4 regions of the Pseudoalteromonas sp. T1lg122 genome follow, and region 1 is predicted to be linked to each of the others. Evidence: predicted binding sites of a transcription regulator. Region 1 holds the regulator's gene; each other region holds the start of a gene.
The links. The regulator sigma-54, encoded in region 1, starts transcription at its own class of promoters, with help from an activator protein. The targets are predictions, from matches to a motif close to GTTGGCACGNNNNTNGNNT.

Region 1 (5,679 bases):
CTTGGTCCAAATGGCGCAGGTAAAACGACAACCTTCTATATGATTGTAGGCTTAGTACCTAGCGACAAAGGTAAAATCAGCATTGATGATAACGACATTACGCTTTTACCAATGCATAGCCGCGCACGTTTAGGTATTGGTTATCTGCCGCAAGAGTCGTCAATTTTTAGAAAGTTGACGGTTTATCAAAACTTGATGGCAATTTTAGAAACCCGTAAAGATCTAAATAAAACCACCCGCGAAGAAACGCTAAACAGCTTACTCGACGAATTTAGCATTCAACATATCCGTGACAGCCAAGGTATGGCGCTGTCAGGTGGCGAACGTCGCCGCGTTGAAATTGCTCGCGCATTAGCCGCAAATCCTAAATTTATCCTTTTAGATGAGCCTTTTGCTGGTGTTGATCCAATTTCAGTGTTAGATATAAAGAAAATTATTGAGCACCTAAAAAACCGCGGTATTGGGGTACTCATTACTGACCATAATGTTAGAGAAACCCTTGATGTTTGTGAAAAAGCCTACATTGTTTCTCATGGGGAGCTAATTGCATCAGGCACACCTGAGCACGTATTAGCTGACCAAACTGTACGTGATGTATATCTAGGCGAGCAATTCAGGCTGTAACCATTACGCCACCGACTAGAGCATCTGCTAGACTTATAACAATGACAATAAATCGATAATTTTTTAACTGTCACAGCACAGTCATCGATAACTTAAAAAGGATTGTTAGGGATACATGAGGCAATCATTACAGCTGCGCATGGGCCAGCAACTTACAATGACTCCACAACTGCAACAAGCGATTCGTTTGTTGCAGCTCAGTACATTGGATCTCCAGCAAGAAATTCAAGAAGCGCTTGATAGTAATCCCCTACTTGAAGTGGAAGAGGCTGATTACAACGAAGAAAGTATCGGTAAGAATGAGCAAAAAGCTGAATCTGACGATATGCAACTAAGCGCGTCTGCAGAAGAAGCACCTAGCGAATACGAGCAAGAAAGCAGTGACGCCCTCAATAAAGACACCGTAAGTGATGACTTAGCAATGGACGTCACGTGGGACGAGTACATGAGTGCTGCCCCATCAACATCATCAGGACCTATGCCTGAAGATGAGTCTATTTACCAAGGCGCATCAACTGAAACCCTACAAGAATACCTAATGTGGCAATTACAGCTCACGCCATTTAGCCCAACTGACGAAGCGATTGCCGTAGCCATAGTAGAAGCCATAGACGACTCAGGTATTTTAACGATCAGCTGTGAAGATATTGTCGAAAGCTTTAATCAAAATAACGATGAAGAAGAAATCGAACTTGATGAAGTTGAAGCGGTCTTAAAAAGAATACAATTATTCGATCCTGTTGGTATTGGCGCGCGCAGTTTACAAGAATGCCTGTGTATTCAGCTTCGTCAATTTGACGCTAGCACACCATATTTAGCTGAAACTAAAATGGTTTTATCTGAGCATATCGAATTATTAGCGAGTCGCGACTATCGCACTTTGATGAAAAAGACTAAGCTTAAAGAAAATGAGCTTAAAGAAGTGATGACGCTTATTCACAGCTTAAATCCTAAGCCTGCGGATAGCATAGTACGCGAAGAGTCTGAGTACGTTATACCTGATGTATCAGTGAAAAAAGTAAAAGGTCGCTGGGTGGTTGAGTTAAACCCAGATTGTATGCCAAAGATTAGAGTAAACAGCCAATATGCGGCTATGTCTCGCTCAGTAAAATCGAGTAGCGACAGCCAATTTATTCGCTCTCACTTACAAGAAGCAAAGTGGTTTATTAAGAGCTTAGAAAGCCGTAACGATACGTTATTAAAAGTAACCAACTGTATCGTTCAACAACAACAAGCTTTCTTTGAGCACGGCCCTGAAGCGATGAAGCCGATGGTGCTAAATGATGTTGCTGAAATGGTCGAAATGCATGAATCGACAATTTCACGTGTAACAACGCAAAAATATATGCATACCCCGAGGGGTATTTTTGAGTTGAAATATTTCTTCTCAAGCCATGTCAGCACCGAAAATGGTGGTGAGTGTTCTTCTACGGCAATACGCGCTTTAATCAAGAAGTTAGTGGCCGCAGAAAACTCAGCTAAACCATTGAGTGATAGTAAAATTGCAGATATATTGGCTGAGCAAGGAATTAAAGTAGCTAGACGTACAATTGCAAAATATCGTGAGTCTCTAGCAATACCTCCGTCTAATCAGCGCAAGAGTTTGATTTAGACGTTTTACATAGAAGGAAAAATGCTTATGCAACTAAATTTAACTGGTCGTCATGTAGAAATCACTGATTCATTAAGAGACTATGTAAACACCAAGTTTGCGAAACTAGAAAGGCATTTTGACCATATAAATAATGTTCATGTCATTCTAGATGTAGAAAAATTAAGCCAAAAAGCAGAAGCAACTTTACATGTAAACGGAGGCGAATTGTTCGCTTCTACAGAACATCAAGATATGTACGCAGCCATTGACTCACTGATCGATAAGCTTGATCGCCAAGTCATTAAACACAAAGAGAAATTAGCTCGACATTAAATTATGAAACTAAGTTCACTTACTAACCAGGACTGCAGCAAAGCTGCGGTCCTTTTTAATAGCAAAAAAAGAATTCTTGAATATATCAGCGAACTGGCCCACCAGCAGCTTCCTCATTTATCGCAACAAGATATCCTAGATGCTTTGCTCAACCGAGAAAAACTAGGCAGCACCGGCATCGGTCGCGGTATTGCTATTCCCCATGGTCGAATGAGCGGTGCCGATGAACCCCATGCGTTTATCATAGTGAGTGAATCACCCATCAATTTTGATGCTATTGATAACCGCCCGGTTGATATATTTGTGGCACTCATCGTACCAGATGGTGACTGTCAGCTTCACCTAAAGACCTTATCAACAATTGCTGATAGACTTAAAGATAAAGAATTTTGTAAACAGTTACGCAGTGCTACAACCGATCAGCAACTGTTTCAGGTCATATCAGCAGAGGCATAAATGGAATTAATCATTATCAGCGGTCGCTCAGGCTCAGGTAAATCGGTCGCTTTACGAGTACTTGAAGACTTAGGCTATTATTGCGTTGATAATATTCCAGTGAATTTGCTGCCTTCACTCGTACGTAGCGTATCTGATAATTACGATAAAATAGCAGTCAGTATCGACGTACGTAACTTACCGAAAGAGCAGCAAGAATTTAATGATATTCTTGAATACCTACCAGGGTTTGCAAACCCAACGCTATTTTACTTAGATAGTGATGATCAAACCCTGATAAAGCGCTTTTCAGAAACACGCCGCTTACATCCATTATCGATTGATTCTTTGCCACTCGATCTTGCTATTAAACAAGAAAAAATATTGCTCGATGTGCTGATCACCCGCGCTGATTTTATGATTGACACCACCGATTTGAGTGTTCATCAGTTAGCTGAATCAATTCGCGAAAAGATCTTAGGTAAAAAAGATAAAAAGCTGATTATTACCTTTATGTCGTTTGGCTTTAAGCACGGTATACCAAAAGAAGCTGACTACGTATTTGATGCACGCTTTTTACCTAATCCACACTGGGAGCCAGATTTAAAGCCGCTAACAGGCCTTGATCAACCAGTAAAAGATTATCTTGCGAGCCACAGCATAGTGCAAAAGTTCACATGGCAAATACAGACCTTTGTGCAAACATGGTTGCCACATTTAGAGCGCAATAACCGCAGTTACCTAACTATTGCAATTGGTTGTACCGGTGGCCAACACCGCTCTGTTTATTTAGCGCAAACAATTGGTGAAAGCTTTGCGAAAAGCCATGCCAATGTAAAAATTCGTCACCGTGAACAAGACATTTAATTAGGCACCTAGAATGCACGCTGAAGATACTTTTTTAATTCAAAATAAACTTGGTTTACATGCTCGTGCTGCCACTGTTTTGGCGCAATTAGCGCTGCAATTTGATGCCAAAATTACCCTTTATCAAGACGATAAAGAAGCCGAAGGCGACAGCGTGTTAGCGTTAATGCTACTTGAAAGCAGCCAAGGTAAAGAAGTTCGCGTTGTATGCGAAGGCCCGGATGCTGATGCCGCATTAACGGCAATTGGCGAATTAATTGCGCAACGCTTTCACGAGCAAGAATAGCATTTGCTAAGCCTTCGGGGTTTACGGTAAACTTAATTCGGATATTTAAAATTCCCTTTAAATATCCTACTTTTATATCGCTCGCTTCTCTAAATTACAAAACTCTTAATAAATTTATCGCAGTGCGACGATATCTCTGCAAATACACCACAAAGCAACTATGCTGATTTGCTTAGCCTATTTAAACTTTTTTCAGTTGTAAGGACGCCAATGCCAGAAGCCTTTGAACAAGATTACCCACTACAACAACTCAAACAAGTGACCAAGTCACTCAATAGTGGTCAATTTGTTCAAGTGCGCGGTATGTTAGCTAAAACGGCGCCTTGTGATACAGCCCTTTTACTTGAATCTTCTCCTCATAAAATTCGTCGTATGCTTTGGCAACTGGTTGACCCAGATGTCCGCGGTGATGTTCTAGAAGAACTGTCTGAAGATGTACGTCTTGGCATTATTGCCCAGATGGAGCCTGAGCACATCGCTGCAGCCACAGAAGACATGGACGACGATGACTTAGGTGAAGTCCTACGTAGTCTTCCTGATACCGTATATCAAGACGTTGTCAGTGCCATGGACTCGCAAGATAGAGAGAGAGCAACGCAAGCACTTTCTTATCAAGAGCGCTCAGCCGGTGCCTTGATGAACAGCGATACGGTAACCATTCGTCCAGATGTTACCCTCGATGTAGTATTACGCTATTTACGCTTAAGGGGCGAATTACCAGAGGGCACTGATGATCTGTACGTGGTAGATAAGCATAATTGCTTTTTAGGGGCGCTCTCGTTAACCACCCTACTCACTAATTCATCCGATAAAGTTGTCAGAGACTTAATGGATGAAGATTGTGAGTCAATTCCAATTTCGATGGATGAAAGTGATGTCGCGCAACTGTTCGAACGACACAACTGGATTTCAGCCCCTGTTGTTGATGATAACGCCCACTTGCTTGGTCGTATTACCATCGATGATATCGTTGACGTAATCCGTGAAGATGCAGAGCACAGTATGCTAAGCCTCGCGGGTCTAGACGATGAAGAAGATACCTTTGCGCCAGTACTAAAGAGTTCGCAGCGTCGCTCTATTTGGCTTGGGGTTAACTTATTAACCGCATTGCTAGCAGCCATTGTGGCAAGCTTTTTTGAAAACACCTTAGCAATTTTACCTATTTTGGCGGTGCTAAACGGTATCGTCCCTTCAATGGGAGGTGTTGCGGGCAGCCAAACCCTGACACTGGTTATTCGTGGTATAGCCGTAGGTCATATCAACCAAACTAACCAACGCTTCTTACTACTTAAAGAGTTAGCAATTGGTGCGCTTAATGGTGTTATTTGGTCAGTCTTAATTGCTGGCGTGGTTGCTCTATGGCAATGGGACTTTAAGCTCGGTGCGGTCTTAGCGTTTGCAATGTTTATGAACCTTGTCGCAGCCGGTATTGCAGGTGCGAGTATTCCGCTAATCCTCAAAAAAATGAAAATAGACCCAGCCCTTGCCGGGAGTGTAGTGCTGACAACCGTCACTGATATTGTTGGTATCTTTGCCTTTT
Region 2 (5,679 bases), on a different contig from region 1:
TCAGCACCCAGACCATGATATTGCATGGCTTCACGTTTTAATTCGCTTTTTGATACGTAAATAATTTCTTCTTCGATAAGTGGCTTTTTCTTCTTCGCCATAAGGATGCTCATTCAGTAAACTTAACTATTCGCTATTATACGTCATTTAGTTAATGATTAATATTAGCTGATGCAGGTCTCGCAGTGTGTTAGCATTCGTTACACTATAAAAAATATCAGAACCTAGGACACACAAGATGAAAGATCCTATTTATCAACACATTTCTGAAGTGAAAGACGCAGTAAGCGAAGTGCTTGAGCATGCAAAAAAGCTCGGTGCAACAGCAGCAGAAGCGGCGATGTCGAGCACATCAGGTTTGTCTGTCAGCACGCGTATGGGCGAAGTTGAAACAATAGAGTTTAACCAAGACGGTGGCTTAGGTATCAGTGTTTATGTGGGTAATAACAAAGGCTCTGCTTCAACGGCCGACCTAAACCCTAAAACATTACGTACAGTGGTCGAAAAAGCCATTGATATTGCTAAGTTCACTTCTGACGACCCATTTAACGGTATCGCTGATAAAGAGTTGCTTGAGTTTGCACCGCTTGATTTAGATTTATACCACCCGTGGGAAGTAAGCCCAGAGCAAGGTATTGAGCTTTGTCATCAAGCAGAGCAGGCGGCATTAAACGCCGATGAGCGTATTGTAAACTCAGACGGTGCGAGTTTTTCTTCTCACCAAGGTCTACGTGTTTATGGTAACAGCCATGGCATGATTGCAGGTTACCCACGTACGCGTCATAGCATTAGCACTATGGTGATTGGTAAAGATGGCGAGCAAATGCAGCGCGATTCAGCCTATACCGTAGCGCGCCATAAAGATGATTTAAATGACGCTGCAAAAGTGGGTCTTGAAGCCGCAACAGAAACTTTGGCTAAGCTTAATAGCCAAAAGCTCGGTACTATGAAAGTGCCTGTAATCTTTAGAGCAGATATTGCTAACTCATTGTTTGGCCATTTAGTGTCGGCGATTGGTGGTGGGGCACTTTATCGTAAATCGAGCTTCTTGCTTGATAGCTTAGGGACTAAAGTATTTAGCGATTGCGTGAATATCTCTGAGCGCCCGCATTTATTAAGAGGTTTAGCGTCTTCGCCGTTTGATGCTGAAGGTTTAAAAACTGTAGACCGTGAAATTATTCAAGGTGGTGAGCTGCAAACTTATCTATTAGCTAGCTACGCGGCACGCAAACTATCGATGACACCAACGGGTCATGCTGGTGGTATTCATAACTGGCTAGTTGAACAAACCCATGCTGATTTAAAAGCGCTATTAAAAACTATGGGCACAGGTTTATTAGTAACTGAGCTTATGGGCCAAGGTGTAAACACCGTAACTGGTGATTATTCACGTGGCGCAGCTGGCTTCTGGGTTGAAAATGGTGAAATCCAATACCCAGTCAGTGAAATCACGATTGCTGGTAACTTAAAAGACATGTTTAAAGCGGTAGTAGGCTTAGGTGGTGACATCGAGCGTCGCGGTGGTATTCAAACTGGTTCTGTATTGATTGAACAAATGCAGGTTGCAGGTAGTTGATTCATCAATAACTACTCAATTTTTAAAGCCTCACGTTTGTGGGGCTTTTTTATTTGAAAAAACGCTTTACCTAAACTTAACTTGAGGTTTTATCTTGGTGGCAGTTTAAAAATAAAAAGGAAAACTACCATGTATTTAGAGCACGTAAACCTTGTTGTAAGTAATGTTGATGCCATGCTGCACTTTTATAAAGCCGCATTCCCACATTGGCGTGTGCGTAGCCAAGGTGATAGCACATGGTCAGGCAAACCGCGTAAATGGCTGCACTTTGGTGATGATTACCAATATCTTGCATTAAGCGATAACGGTGAAGCTGAAAACCGTGATTTAGCAGGTCACCAAGTGGGCTTGGCTCATTTTGCTTATGTGACAAACGATATTAATGCTGTCATTGAACGTCTGGTTTCAGCTGGTTATGAAATTGATAAACACGGCCCAGAAAACCCTTACCGTAAAAATGTATATTTCATCGACCCTGCAGGCTTTGAAGTTGAGTTTGTAGAGTATTTTAGTGATATCCCGAGTGAGAGGAATAATGACCAGTAAAGCTTTAAGCCATAAGCTGGAAGTTTTAAGTCGGATTGTGTTGTTTGTGGATCTTTACCAAAGGCCTGCCTCGTAGGAGGTACTTTAGTGCCGAAAATTTAAGGAGCCATCAGCTTTCAGCTGTCAGTTTTGAGCCAAACGGTGTTGTTTGTAGGCCTTTACCAAAGGCCTGCCTCGTAGGAGGTACTTTAGTGCCGAAAATTTAAGGAGCCATCAGCTTTCAGCTATCAGTTTTGAGCCGAGCGGTGTTGTTTATAGGTCAGACATAGGTTGATGGAATAGCGTTGTATGTAAGACGCGCCAAGCAAGCGTGACGCCTACGGTTGATGTAGGCGTGAAATTTATTTCGCGCGTTATCTTATTATATTGCGCGATGTAAAACTGCGGCTACGATAACTAGCCCCTAGCCCCTAGCCCCTAGCCCCTAGCACCTTTACTGCACCTTATTCATTTCTTTCCAACTGGCTTTTAGGCTGTTGGCAAAGCTGATGAACTTTTCTTTCATGGTACGTTTTACTTTGATCTCAACTGAGCCTAGCCAAACATTACCTTCAATGGTGATGGTTGGGCCTTGGCCTTTGTTTAAGGCAACTGATTTGTTTTCTACGCTGCCAATCACACTAAACAGTTTAGATACCACATTGACATGTTCTGGCACGTAGATTTCGTCGCTACCTAAAATACAGTTCACATAAATGGTGACATGCTGATGTTGGAAAATCGCTTCGCTAAAGTCGAGTTCGATTGAACCTAAGCAGTTTGTAAGGTGAATTTCTTTTGGTACCACCCACTGGCCGCTACGCTCATTTGAACCCAAAATGCTTCGAAGCTGCAGGCTCTCGTTGTCGCTGCTATGGCTGTAGTGAGGTTTAAATTGCGCATGCTTTTGCGATTTGTAGTCAATATCTGCTTTCAGATCTAAATCAGCAACAAGCTCAACGAGTACTTCGTTGCTGGTGGCCGCCATTGCTTGGTCTAGGCGGCGTTCAAATGCATCAGCTGAAATAACAGCATGACTGTAGTTATAAATGAGTTGATCAATAACTTCTTCTCTTACTTGATCGATTGGGCGATCTTCAAGTTTAACGGCCATGGTAGTTCCCTGTTGTGATTATCAAAGTGATTTTTCTGTTATTCGTTATCTGCAAAGCTTAGGCCAAAGTTTATTTCTTTATAAATCAGTTTGTTGTGTTTTTAGCTGAATAAGCTACTTCGTTAAATTAACCACAGATTAATAAAATCAGCAACTAAATGGTTATTTTTGCAACATTGTGAACATCTTACCGAGCAGCTTGTAAATCTTTACCGAAATGAATATAAATCACCGCTGAATGGCTGTTTAACTTGTTGAAAATTAATAATTAAATAGTTGGCATCATAGTCGCATTAGTAAAACTGTCTTTAATCAAAAGGAGAAAGATTATGAACACTTTTAACAAATCTATGATTGCCGCTTTAGTAATTGGTGCAACTAGCATGTCAGCTCAGGCAAGCAGCTGGGAAAATGAAAGTAAAGATGCTTGGATTGATGGTAAGGCAGAAACTGTGCTTCTTATGAACACAAACCTTAACAACTTTGACATCAACACTGATGTAACGAATGGCAAGGTTGTACTAACAGGTAAAGTTGATAGCGAATTAGATAAAGAGCTTGCTGAAGAGCTGGTTCTTAGCCTAGATGGCGTTAGCTCTGTAGATAACAAACTAACGGTTGTTAAAAACATGAAGGCTAAGAAGATGAAAGCAGATAAAGCTGATTCAGCCGAAAGCGATTTAACCGATGCAAAAATCAGTACTGTAATCACAACGCGTTATTTATTTAACTCAGAAGTGGGTGGTACCGATATCGATGTTGATACCGACAACGGTGTAGTAACACTGAAAGGTACTGTTGAGTCTGATGCAGAAAAGCAATTAGCAATCAGCATTGCTGAAAACGCTGAAGATGTTCGCAAAGTAATCGATGAACTAACGATTGTTGCTGAATAATAGCAAGCCCTATATAGCTCAGCCTTGGCTGGGCTTATCTTTTTCAAGGAGTGAGTCATGGATTTAATACGTATTATTTTATCGGTTTTAATTCCACCTCTCGGCGTATTTTTACAGGTAGGTTTAGGTGCGCAGTTCTGGATTAATATTCTTTTAACCTTATTAGGGTACATTCCAGGTTTGATTCATGCTGTGTATATCATCGCTAAGCGATAATCACCGCATTAATTAGCAAGGATGGGTAATGGAGCACAGCAAGGAAGGGCTGTAGGAGTAACGGACGATAAACCGCAAGGAGTTTACAGTATGGACAATGTAGCTAAGCACAAAGGACAACAAGGAAGTAACAAGGCGTTATGGAGTAGCGCACAATGGCAACGCTTTATGGATAAAGTGAACGGAAATGACAGCAAGGAATAAGCTTAGGCTGGGAGCCAAATAGGATGAAGCTAGCGTAAGGAGGGGACTATATGGAACAAGTACAAACGCAACCAACACAAGGATTGACCGACAAAGGAGTTGCTTTATGGAACAAGCAACAGTGGCACGAATTTATGGAACACGCGAAAGCGGTTGCGCCACGATTAACAGGGAAGGCTGACGATAAAAACCCGATGTCATCTTCAGGTGACATCGGGTTTTTAACTACTTCAGCAATTTATCTTTATAACTTAAATTGATTAACAGTCTTATTTAAAGACGCAGCTAATTCATTCAAATCACGTGCTTCATCCGCCAATTCATGGGCATGATCCGCAGTGCTATTCACTAAGTGATTAATCGCTGCCAAGCTATTGTTGATATCTTCTGCAACCACAGTTTGCTGCTCAGTCGAAGTCGCAATTTGATGACTTTGATCTTGTACATTTGTCACTGATTGCGCGATATCTTGCAGTGCTTGCAATACAATTTGTGTTTGCTCAACTGAGCCTTCAGCACGTTCTTGACCTTGTTGCATCATGGTCGATGCTTGTTGGGCAATTTGTTGTAAACGGCTGATCATATTGCGAATATCATCAGTAGATTCTTGCGTTCTGCTTGCCAGTGAACGAACTTCGTCGGCAACAACTGCGAAGCCTCGGCCTTGCTCACCTGCACGGGCAGCTTCTATCGCCGCGTTTAGTGCGAGTAAGTTGGTTTGCTCAGCGATTGAGTTGATAACATCAACCACCGCGCCGATATTGCCGCTTTCTTGTTCAAGACCCGCAACGACTTTAGACGCTTCACCGATGTGACTCGCTAGAGCGGTCATTACTGACTGAGCTTGAGTCGAGCGTTTAGTGCCATCTGCAGTAATAGTTTGTACTTCTTCAGCGGCATTATTAGTGTGCTGGGCATTACGCGAGATTTCCATCACTGTAGAAGCCATTTCGGTTACAGCCGCACTCACACTGTCAACTTGTTGCTTTTCTTGCTGAATTTCATCGTTCGTTTTTTGCGAAACAATTTTCAACTGACTCGCAGCTTGGCTTAGTTGCTCAGCCTGCGCGGCAGTATTAAGCATCATCGCGCGCAATTTATCGATGAAGGTGTTCATGTGATGAGCAAGTTGACCCACTTCGTCATGA
Region 3 (5,679 bases), on a different contig from region 1:
CAATCACTATCGCGCTTTTCTTTTTATCACTACCGCTGCAAGGTTTGTTGTGGCTAGGCCGCCGTGCAGAAACTCGCTTAGAACCAGCAATGCTTAGTTGGTACACAGAGCTGCACAGTAAAATGAAAGCGCATGGTTATCAGTCACAATTAACGACTGAAAAACCACGCTATTCAGATTTAGCTCAACTATTAAAAGATATGTTCGAAAAAATGGATAAAGCCTTTACTAAAGAACACTTCTAATCACGAATAAACTGGCTCACATAAAACGATAACGTTACTTTTTGTGGGCCTTGCTGCTCAATCTGCTGCCAATGCTCTGGGCGGAATTTCCACGCAAACGGCGTCATCATAATTAAATGTTTAATCTCATCAACAGACAACAGCACCTGTTGCTCTAATAATGTTGTTGACTCGTTGCTGAAGCCTGCTGGTGGTTCTATCTCTGTATGCGGTTTAACATCGGCATAAATAAACGCTTTTAACTCTTTAAGATGCCAAGGGCCAGGGCTTGCAACAATTAAACTAGCTTGCGGTTTGGCAAGGCGGGCAAGTTCTTGTGCAAATAAAGGGGCAAACACACTAACAAGTACATCCGCTTTGGCATCTCCAAAAGGGGCTTGGCTAATCGACGCGACACTAAAATGCGCATTTTCATACCGCTTAGCGGCGTATTTTACCGCCGGCTTCGAAATATCAACACCATAAACATCGGCACTTGATTGTGCTGCAATTGCTTGAGTGTAAAAACCTTCACCACAGCCTAAATCAATCACTGAACTTGGAGCGAGAGATGCTACTAATTCAGCTATAGCGTGCTGTAAAAACAAATAGTGCCCGGCACTTAAAAATACGCGGCGTGCTTGCACCATTTCAAGGTTATCGCCCGGTTGTTTCGACTTTTTATTTTGCACGGGAAGTAAATTGACATAACCCTCTTTGGCGATATCAAAACTGTGATTATTGTCACAGCGGTACGTTTTATCGGTGAGCGTCAGTTCAAGTTTGCAAAGCGGGCAGTGATAGTGAAGACTCATGAGTCTAAGTAGTCCTTATCATAAAAGGTTTTAACCCAGTAAGGGCGATAGGTGATCAACAAGGTGATTGCCATGCCATTGAGCATCGCTTCAGGAAACCAAATTATGGCACACAGGATCAAATAGTTTTCTGAAATCTCAATAAAACTGTAATCACCAAGCAAGTAATAAAGCACACCACTGGTGAGTATTTTAATACAGGCGATAACAGCTGCGGTTAAAAACGCGCATAAAAAGATATAAATAAAAAAGTGTCTTGGTAAATAGGTATAACAAATTACAAAGCACAGATAGCTCAACGTAATTGGAATGAACGCTGTAAATAACAAATGCACAGGCAATAAACTGATTGGCAATTGTGCAACCAGCACTAACAACAAACTCGCCAAGGTACTTGCAAAAATAGCCAGTCGCCAACCTAAAATTAGGGTCACTGCGGTGACCCCCAAAATATGCAATTCGAGGCCAGGTAATATGCCTGCTTTAATACGCCACAGTACCGCAAGTACAAGGGCACATGCGAGTACACCCACTTGTCTTATCGGTGTTGCCAGCAAATGTGATGCGCTTTGCTTATCAAAGCTGAGCCAAATTATTATAGCCACACAGCTCCACAATGGGAGCTGCCATTGCAGTGTGTCTATCATGCGTTAAATGTTGACCAAATTGGCGCATGATCAGATGGTTTTTCGATACCGCGCAACTCGTAATCAATACCAGACTCAACACAACGCTCAGCAAGAGCAGGGGTTGCTAAGATCACATCAATACGCAGACCGCGGTTGTCATCAAACCCTTTTGAGCGGTAATCAAACCACGAATATTGTTCTGTTTTTTCTGGATAAAGTTCACGGAAGGTATCTTTAAAGCCCCAGTTTAATAACGTGCTTAACCATTCACGCTCTTCAGGTTGGAAAGAACACTTACCTGTTTTTAACCAGCGTTTACGGTTTGGTTCACCAATACCAATGTCGAGATCAGTTGGCGAAATATTAATGTCACCCATCACGATAACATCTTGATCAGGCGTGTGGTTATCTTCTAGATGGGTCATTAAATCTTTATAGAATTGACGCTTATAAGGAAACTTTGTTTCATGGGCAATGTTGTCACCTTGCGGGAAGTAGCCATTCATTACCGTTAAGTCGCGACCATTTTCTTGTGTCACTGTTACGCTGATCATACGGCGCTGTGATTCGTCGGTATCGGTTGCAAAACCTTTTACTACAGATTTAGGTTCTTGCTTACATAACATTGCCACACCGTAATGTGCTTTTTGACCATGAAAATAAACGTGATAGCCCATTTTTTGTACGTCTTCGAGAGGGAAGGCCTCATCGTGCACTTTGATTTCTTGTAAGCCGATGATATCTGGTTGATGTTTATCAATTACGGCCTGCAATTGGTGTAAACGAGCGCGCAGCCCGTTAATGTTAAATGAGATTACCTTCATGGTTTACCTATCTGTATTTTTGATTATTCGTTTAGCGCAATTCTATCATCAAACTAGGGCTTATTCATGAGCAAATTACGAAAATCAAATTGAGTAAATGTTGAACAATTGCTGCTTATTTTAAAGACATTGTTAACTCATTATTAATTATTAAATTAAATAAATAATTCAGTTGATCTACTGATTTTTGTTTATATAATGCGCGCAAACCACCCGTTCATATTATGTACTATTTAAAGGTAAACCATGAAAAAACAATTAGTGATGCTTTCTCTTGCATGTATCTCATTTGGCTCATTAGCAAGCAACCCGCACTACTTTTCAGCTGATAACCGTATCGAATCAAAGTTATGTAGCTTAAGTGCGAACGAAGGGTTTACCGCTGCACGTAAAGAAGCAGCAAAACACGGCATTTCAATGTCACGTTTTTCACAAAGCATTTTATGTAACGGCACAGATATCCGTGAAATTGCTAAAAAAGCACAATCACAAGAAGCAGCAACAAAAGCAGCTGTTGAAGTGTTTGCTAAAAATGAGCAAAAAGAAACTCAGCTTTGTATTACTGCACTTAAGCAAGGTTTAACACCTGTGCGTGAAAAAATTGGTAACTTAAATACCTTAAAATGTAATGGCGAAGCAGTAACAGATTTCGTTAAGCGTTACCAAAACGCAGCTATCTAATCGCGACATTTTAGCGATTTGTAAAAAGCGCTCATCGGAGCGCTTTTTTTATGAAAAAATTACAGAAATCCATGAAAAGCTTTCTAAATCATAGGCTTAACCAAAACTTAACTTAGTTGTAAGTGCTTGATTTTAGTCAATAAGGCATTTTGGCATTCAACTTGAAATAGTCTAACTGAATCTAATCGACTACAAGGAAATGTCTTATGAACAAGTTAACTTTAGCATCAACAATTTTAGCAGCATTAAGCCTATCAGCATGTTCTGCAAGTAACTCTTTAGCAAAAATCGACAGCGATTTTGGCAGCCTAGATAACGACCATGATGGTTATATCTCGAAAGTAGAAGCAGATGACGATGCAATTTGGGAGCATTTCTCAAACATCGATACCAACATGGATGAGCAAATTAGCCGTACAGAATTTAACGCCTACATGCAGTTAAATACAGGCAAAGTGGCAACAGATAGCGAGGTGTCTGAATCAGCATTTAAAGCAGAAATCGCTAAGTTTGACCCGATCGAAAGTGACTTTAAATCGTTAGACAACGATAAAAATGGTTACATCTCTATTGAAGAAGCGGATGACGACGACATCGCAAATCATTTTGGCTACATGGATAGCAACAAAGATAAGCGTGTAAGTCGCACCGAGTTCATTAGCTACATTAGCAAATATGGCAGCGATGTGGCAGAAGATGATGCCCTTGAAATGGTCAAAAAGAGCTAATTTCAATATTCATTCATAAAAATCCCCCAAAGCCAGTGTTTTACACTGGCTTTTTTACAATAATTTTTCCAACCTTGGCTGACTTCTGTCATAATAGTGCGTTAGTGATTTAAAATGACCTTTAGTAGCAATGGCCACAAAACGTATCAGTGATGAACAGTTAGTCGAGATCATAGAAGCCGCGATTTTTGTTGCTGGAAAACCTGTGTCTAAACGTCATTTAAAAGAGACAGTATTAGCTGATTTAAGCGTATCTATGCCACGCATTAATAATGCAATCGAACAGATTCAAACGCATTATCAAACCCGAGGCATCAAGCTTGTTGCAGTTGGCAGCGGTTACAGGTTTCAGGCCTGTGCCAGTTTAGCCCCTTGGCTGGCAAACTTATGGCAAGAACGCGCACCTAAATACTCAAGAGCACTACTAGAAACTTTATCCTTGATTGCCTACAGACAACCTATTACCCGTGGTGAAATTGAACAAGTGCGGGGTGTGACTGTTGGCTCAGGGATTATTAAAACCTTAATAGAAAGAGAGTGGATTAGGGTTGTTGGCCATAAAGAAGTGCCAGGGCGCCCAGCGTTGTATGCTACAACATCCGCTTTCTTAGATTATTTTTCATTAGCTGGTTTAGATGAATTACCGCCGTTACCTGAACTTCAGGAGAGTAAAATCAACCAGTTATTGAGCGATCCTTCTGTGAGAGAACTATCTGAATGAGTAATGTAGAAACTGAAAAGTTACAAAAAGTATTAGCCCGTGCTGGCGTGGGTTCACGTCGTGAAATGGAAAAATACATCGATGCCAATCGCGTGAGCGTGAATGGTAAAGTGGCCCGTTTAGGCGACCGCGTAGAAGCAACCGATGTAATTCGTGTTGATGGTCACGTGGTGAAAATCGAAGACAAAGCCGACCGAATTTGTCGTGTGCTTATGTATAACAAACCAGAAGGTGAGTTATGTACGCGTAAAGACCCTGAAGGTCGTCGTACTGTATTTGACCGCCTACCACGTGTCGATGGCGAGCGCTGGATTGCAGTTGGCCGACTAGATATTAATACCGCAGGTTTAATGCTGTTTACTAACGATGGCGAGCTTGCCAACCGTTTAATGCACCCAAGCTACGAAGTAGAGCGTGAGTACTCTGCTCGCGTATTTGGTGAAGTGACAAACGAAACGCTGCGCACTTTAACAAAAGGTGTTGAGCTTGATGATGGTCCTGCGAAATTCTTAAACATCAAACCTATGGGTGGTGAAGGTATCAACCGTTGGTTTAATGTGACTTTAACAGAAGGTCGTAACCGCGAAGTTCGTCGTTTATGGCAATCACAAGATGTTGAAGTATCGCGTCTTATCCGTATTCGTTACGGTAAGTTAGAGCTTGATAAGCGTTTGCCACAAGGTGGTTGGGCTGAGCTTGATTTAGACACGGTTAACTATTTACGTAAAACAGTACAACTTGGCCGCGAAACGCAAACTAAGCTGTCGGTTATTCCTGAAAAGCGTAAAGATAAACGTGCTAAAATTAACCAAATCCGTAAAGCGGTTAAAAAGCACAATCAACGTGCTAAACAAACTAAGCGTCGTTAAAAACTATATTCAAACTTGTTTGCAGGTAGAGCTCTTCACTTGCAAACAGGCATAAAAAAGCAGCGATATCGCTGCTTTTTTTATTTCGATTCACAATGCTTATTAAGCATTTTCAACCGCTGTACGTGGGTCAACATATTCCATGTTGAAAGCTTCAGCTACTTCTTTATAAGTAACTTGGCCTTTGA
Region 4 (5,679 bases), on a different contig from region 1:
CACGATCACTTCAGGGTGAGTTTAATGGTAAAGCACTCAACTACAGTAATTTAGCGACGATTTTTGCTAATCATCATTACTTTGGTGGTGGCTTAAAGATTGCCCCTCGGGCAAAGTTAAATGATGGTCAGCTTGATTGCTACTGCATGCCAGCTGGCGGTTTATTGAAAAACCTGCTCAGCTTTTTGTATTTACTGCTCGTAAAGCATCATAGTTTGCACGCGCTGGAATATACCCGTTTAACGACTGCCGAGATCACCACGAAAGGACTGGCTATAGAAGCCGATGGTGAGCTCGTTGGTTTTACTCCGGCTAAAGTTAAGATTCACAAACAAGCACTTCGTTTTCATGTGCCATAAAAAAGCGCCGGCAAAATTTGCCAGCGCTTGGTGTTAGAGGCGACATAGTCACTTCTAACTGGGGATGGAGCTTTTTTGCTGTAGGTTACGTGCAGCAAAAAATGCTTTAATTTGTCGAGTTGGAGTTAGCACGATAGCATTTCCGAATAACACCAAGCTAAATCCCATAAAGGTATTCGCTTGCCATTCGAATCCTTCAAATAAGGTGCTTAAAACCACTGCAACCAGCGGGAACAATACGATTACATAGCTTGCTCGCTCAGGGCCGATATTTTTAAGTAGCGCGAAGTAACAAGCAAATGCGATTACGGTACCAAATACTGCTAAATAGAAGAGCGATACCCAATAACTGGTTGGGGCATTCAATGTCAGCTCAACGTCGCTTACTAAAACATAAGCAGCTAGCCCTAAAGCGCTGTACAACATGCCCCAGGCATTGCCCTGAAGTACGCCAATATTACGCTGAGAGTTTCGAACGCTGACCATATTTCCCAATGAAGCCACAAAGGTCCCAGACAGCGCAAGTAGTAACCCGACCAACGCACCATTACTCAAGTCGAATTGCTGAATTTGTGGCCAAAACAAGCTGGCAATACCCATTACGCCAAGTAGTGCGCCAAAGTAAATTCGTTTTGCAATTGGCTTGGCGAAGAACAAGCGGGTGTTAATAATGTTCATTAATAGCAACATCGAAAAGGCAATTGAGGCCATTGCTGAGGTGAGATAGTTCTGCGCCCAATACAGCACTAAATAATTTAAACCAAAGTTAAATAAAGCCAATAATGCAAAAAATCCGTGATCACGCAGTGAATATTGCATAGGGAGTTTTTTTACCAGCACAAAGGCCCACATTAAAATGGCTGCAATGGCAAAGCGATAAAATAAAGAGACCTCAACAGCGACATCACCCAGTTGAAACTCAATAGCTAGCCAAGTCGATCCCCAGATCAATACTGTAGCAAGGTAGAGAGCGGCGCTTTTCATAGTTAGTACCTAAAAATTGAAAGTATGTTCATTTTAGTTCGCTTCTGTATACTTAACATATACAGAAAACTAGAAATGCAACCTATACAGTTTGGTGGGCTATGTCACAAGTTATCAGTCGTAGTAACAGTGAGTTCTTATATCAACAAGTTATTCAGCTAGTTAGAGATCTTTGCTTGCAAGGCTCGTTATTACCAGGTGAAAAATTACCTTCACTCAGAAAAATGGCAGACAAGCTCAACATTAGTATTCCGACGGTAAAACAAGCTTATCAATTACTTGAAGGACAGGGGCTAATTGAAGCCAGAGAAAAGTCAGGTTACTTTTTAAAGTCTTCACAATTAAATCAGTCGCGGCCAAAGCGAGTCAGGCTGAGTCGAGAACCTACCACAGTCAACAAACAAGGCTTAATAGAACAAGTATATAGTGCTATCCACAAAGCTAATGTGGTGCCATTTGGTATTGCCAATCCTGTGGCTGCTGCACCGACAGATAAAGCATTGGCAAGAACCATGCGTCGGGTAATGACACTCGCTGGGGCATCGGCAATTAATTACGGTCCGATGGATGGCTTTGCACCACTTAAAAAACAACTCATTCATCGTTATTTAGACTTCGGCATTGGGGTTGATAGCGATGAATTAGTGATCACCAATGGCGCTCAAGAGGCGTTGGCGATAGCCCTTAAGTGTGTCGCTAAACCCGGAGATGTTATTGCTATCGAGTCGCCTTGCTATTTTGGCATTATCGAATTAATCGAAAGCTTAGGCTTAAAGGCACTGGAAATACCGCTGTGTCCTGATGAAGGAATATGGCTAGATGATTTGGCTCAAGCACTCGATGAGCATGATATAAAAGCCTGTGTATTTTCTACCTCATTAAATAACCCGGTTGGCAGCTTTATGCCTGATGCCAAGCGTGAACAATTGGTGGCACTTTTGGAGCAGCGCGACGTGGTGCTTATTGAGGATGATGTTTATGGCGACTTACATTTTACAGCCAAGCGTGCGACGCCTGCACAGGCCTATTCAAAAAAGGGCTTAGTGATCACCTGCGCGTCGTTTTCAAAAACAGCTGCCCCCAGTTACCGCATAGGTTGGATCATTGCCGGTAAGTTTGCAGAACAAGCAAGACGGCATAAACGCGCGCTTAGTTGCTCTGCGCCACTTATAAACCAGTGGACCTTGTATGAGTTTATAGCCAGCGGAGAGTACGACCGTAACATTCGTTTGCTTAGACAGCGCTTAAGCACCAACAAAGAGCGCATGATTTGGTGCCTGCAGCAATATATGCCAAATTGTGCGCGTATTAGTAACCCGCAAGGGGGCTGTGTTATCTGGGTTGACCTTGGTAGCCAATATGATGCGGTAAAGTTATTCCATTTGGCACTAGAGGCGGGGATCAGCATTACACCAGGGTTGATATTCTCAGCGGGTAAAAAGTACCGTAGCTGTTTTCGTTTAAGTTATGGCTTGCCTTGGTCTGAAAACTTAGAGCAGGCGATTAAAACGTTATCGCAACTGACTGTGTTGGCCAAAAAATAAAAAAGCGCAGAGCAAGCTCTGCGCGAAAGGACCAAGTTTTTGGTTCAGGGATGTTAATTCGTCAATTACTCTGCGTTCTGTTTGAAAGTAAATAGTTGGTACTCTCTTAGCTCTGGTACTAGCGCCACTAACTCTTGTTCTTTGTGAGCGATATCTGCAAAGCTGCCGCATAATGCATCTGCGCGCTCTTCCAGTTGAGCTGCCTGTGTTTCTACACGCGCTTCGATTTGTGCGCCCATGTTTTCCATACGTTGTTCAAATTCATCCATGTCGCCACCTGAGCCTAAAAGCTCAGAACCTAGCGCCACTAAAATACTGCCCATTGATTGCATCATGGCTGACTCGACTGCTGATTCGATTTGCTCATCAAATTGGTCTTCAAAGTTTTGGCCAAATTTTTCGAAATTTTGCTGACCCATGGTGAACGCACCTTGCTGATAGAAAGCGTTTTGCACTTCTACGCTGATATCGTCCATTAATTCTGAAATGTCGTTTAGGCCGTCAATATTGAAGGCTTTTGACACCTCTTCTATTGCTACGCCTGCGATTTTTACGCCATCAAGTGCAATATTTGCTACTTCAGGAAGTTGGCTGCGTAAGCTGTCTGAGTAATCTGCAATTGCTTGCTGTTGTGAAGCATCAAGCGATACGCTTTGACCATCGATATACAAAGTGTGCTGATCGATGATTTTCATTGTGCGATTATCGGCTGTGTATACTTCTAACTCGCTAGGTGTGATGCGTACATCATTTTTAAATTCAACATCACATTGCTCACCGCTGAATGAAATATTTGTATCATTATCGTTATGAGCCATTGCGCTGGTAGCGATAAATAAAGAACTTACTAACAATAACTTTTTCATTTTTTTCTTTCCTGTTTGAAATGACACAAACACATAATCAATTAAGATGCCAAAGTTAATAATTTCATATATTTCAAATTGTTGTGTTATTTTGGCTGTTTTTACTAAAGTGATAAAAATAAAGTTTTAACCACTTTTTAGTCAAATTAACTAAAAAATACACGAGCATAAATGTGTTTTATCGAAACGATAAAAAACTCTCACTTTTCAGAAATCGAATTTAGCGCTATTTATTCACAATATTGACATATGGCCTATTTAGCATGGGTATATGGCTTTATTTTGGTGGTTTTTTAGATACTAAATTACTACTGAGCTTTTTAATCTTTGCCAATTCATCGAGCAAATTTTAATCTCCTGAATTGGTCTCAAACACTTTATGGAGTGGGTTGTGGGTAAGACATTTAGTTATGACGCGCTAGATGACGATTTTGTTGAAGACGAGTACGAAATGGTCGGGCGTAATCAACACGACAAGAAAAAGCAACGCGTTAAGAAGAAGTTGGAAGACTATCTTGAACAAAAACGCTTGCGTAGAAACTTAGGCGATGACGACTTTGACGAGTACTTGAACGACTAAGCATAAATTTAGATAAAGAGGCAATTTGCCTCTTTATTGCTTTAAGACATTGCTACTTGCTAAGTGCAGTAACAATGTCTGACTCGAGCTGCTCAGGTTTTGTTAGTGGCGCATATCGCTTAATGGCTTTGCCGTCTTTACCAATTAAAAACTTGGTGAAGTTCCATTTTATTTTGCGGGTAATAAAGCCCGGCAACTCTGATTTTAGGTATCTAAAGACAGGGTGAGCGTGTTCGCCATTCACATCGACTTTGCTCATCATTAAAAAGCTAACGCCATAGTTAATAAGGCAGCCTTCTTTAATTTCCTTCGCATCCCCAGGCTCTTGTTTACCAAATTGGTTACAAGGAAAGCCAATTATTACTAAGCCTTGCTCATGATATTTTTCATGCAGTGCTTGTAAGCCTTCATATTGTGGAGTGAAGCCACATTTACTTGCAGTGTTCACAACAAGTACGACCTTGTTTTCAAAATCAGAAAAGTCAACGGTTTGGCCTTGCAGGCTGGTAGCAGAGAGTTGGTGAAATTCGCTCATAGTGATAACTTTTTATTATTGTTGCAGTGATTCTAACGTGCTTGGCATTTTTCTAAAAGGGTAAATTTTAATCAGCAAATGCATTGGTTAAGTGTTCTATTAGTAAACGTACACGAAACGGTAATAGATCTTTTCTTGGGTAGACTAACCAAGATGCATTATCACCAACCTGAAACTCATCCAGAATACTAACCAATTGGCCATTTTTTAAGTAAGGCTCCACAATATCTAACGCTAAGTGGGCGATGCCAACTCCAGCTACAGCAGCATTTAAAATTGCCTGTGGGTGGTTACTGCGCCAATTACCATCAATACGAACTTCTTTGATTTCTTCGTCAATATTAAATCGCCAACGTTTTCGCATGGTGATTAAGCAATTATGTTCAGCCAGATCGTAAGGTGTTTTGAGGGGAGTGTGGTTGGCTAAATATTCTGGGCTAGCAACAAGTGTCATAGCACGCTTACATAACGGGCGGGCAATTAAGTTCGAGTCTTGCATCCTGCCAAAGCGGATAGCTAAGTCAAAGCCTTCTTCAACTAAATTGACGTTGCGGCTATTAAAGTCGAGATCGACTTCTACCTCAGGATAACGCTTTACGAACTCAGCCACTTTCGGTGCAACTTGGTTTGCCACAAACTCGCCTGCTCCTGTGATGCGAATTAGCCCTTTGGGTTGACGTTGTTCACCTTGTAATTGATTGTTTGCATCGATTAACTCTTGGCGAATTGCTTTTAATTTTACTGCGTATTCACGGCCTGCATCGGTAAGACTTATTTTGCGAGTGGTGCGTTGAAATAACACCGAGCCTAA

Region 2: a site for sigma-54 is predicted at 3,491-3,509, ahead of C2M33_RS17005 (BON domain-containing protein). Genes of this name have one in related genera too.
Region 3: a site for sigma-54 is predicted at 3,322-3,340, ahead of C2M33_RS08945 (EF-hand domain-containing protein). Genes of this name have one in related genera too.
Region 4: a site for sigma-54 is predicted at 3,789-3,807, ahead of C2M33_RS10290 (YggN family protein). Genes of this name have one in related genera too.

The regions. Positions count from the first base shown of each region.
Region 1 is NZ_PQCG01000031.1:96,904-102,582, reverse strand. Features, by position in the region: gene lptB (LPS export ABC transporter ATP-binding protein) at 1-624, shown strand, start outside; gene C2M33_RS11290 (RNA polymerase factor sigma-54) at 740-2,236, shown strand; gene hpf (ribosome hibernation promoting factor) at 2,264-2,551, shown strand; gene ptsN (PTS IIA-like nitrogen regulatory protein PtsN) at 2,555-3,007, shown strand; gene rapZ (RNase adapter RapZ) at 3,008-3,853, shown strand; gene C2M33_RS11270 (HPr family phosphocarrier protein) at 3,867-4,139, shown strand; gene mgtE (magnesium transporter) at 4,350-5,679, shown strand, end outside.
Region 2 is NZ_PQCG01000033.1:133,019-138,697, reverse strand. Features, by position in the region: gene yjgA (ribosome biogenesis factor YjgA) at 1-101, opposite strand, end outside; gene pmbA (metalloprotease PmbA) at 239-1,576, shown strand; gene C2M33_RS17015 (VOC family protein) at 1,706-2,122, shown strand; gene C2M33_RS17010 (LiaF domain-containing protein) at 2,556-3,215, opposite strand; gene C2M33_RS17005 (BON domain-containing protein) at 3,545-4,111, shown strand; gene C2M33_RS17000 (YqaE/Pmp3 family membrane protein) at 4,169-4,327, shown strand; gene C2M33_RS16990 (hypothetical protein) at 4,582-4,791, shown strand; gene C2M33_RS16985 (methyl-accepting chemotaxis protein) at 4,776-5,679, opposite strand, start outside.
Region 3 is NZ_PQCG01000007.1:755,278-760,956, reverse strand. Features, by position in the region: gene yfbV (terminus macrodomain insulation protein YfbV) at 1-245, shown strand, start outside; gene C2M33_RS08965 (putative RNA methyltransferase) at 242-1,039, opposite strand; gene C2M33_RS08960 (energy-coupling factor ABC transporter permease) at 1,036-1,686, opposite strand; gene xthA (exodeoxyribonuclease III) at 1,683-2,492, opposite strand; gene C2M33_RS08950 (hypothetical protein) at 2,739-3,173, shown strand; gene C2M33_RS08945 (EF-hand domain-containing protein) at 3,380-3,901, shown strand; gene scpB (SMC-Scp complex subunit ScpB) at 4,032-4,622, shown strand; gene rluB (23S rRNA pseudouridine(2605) synthase RluB) at 4,619-5,491, shown strand; gene ald (alanine dehydrogenase) at 5,594-5,679, opposite strand, start outside.
Region 4 is NZ_PQCG01000023.1:19,227-24,905, forward strand. Features, by position in the region: gene C2M33_RS10275 (diacylglycerol/lipid kinase family protein) at 1-359, shown strand, start outside; gene C2M33_RS10280 (DMT family transporter) at 414-1,343, opposite strand; gene C2M33_RS10285 (aminotransferase-like domain-containing protein) at 1,445-2,887, shown strand; gene C2M33_RS10290 (YggN family protein) at 2,953-3,753, opposite strand; gene C2M33_RS10295 (PA3496 family putative envelope integrity protein) at 4,145-4,333, shown strand; gene C2M33_RS10300 (glutathione peroxidase) at 4,386-4,868, opposite strand; gene C2M33_RS10305 (LysR family transcriptional regulator) at 4,936-5,679, opposite strand, start outside.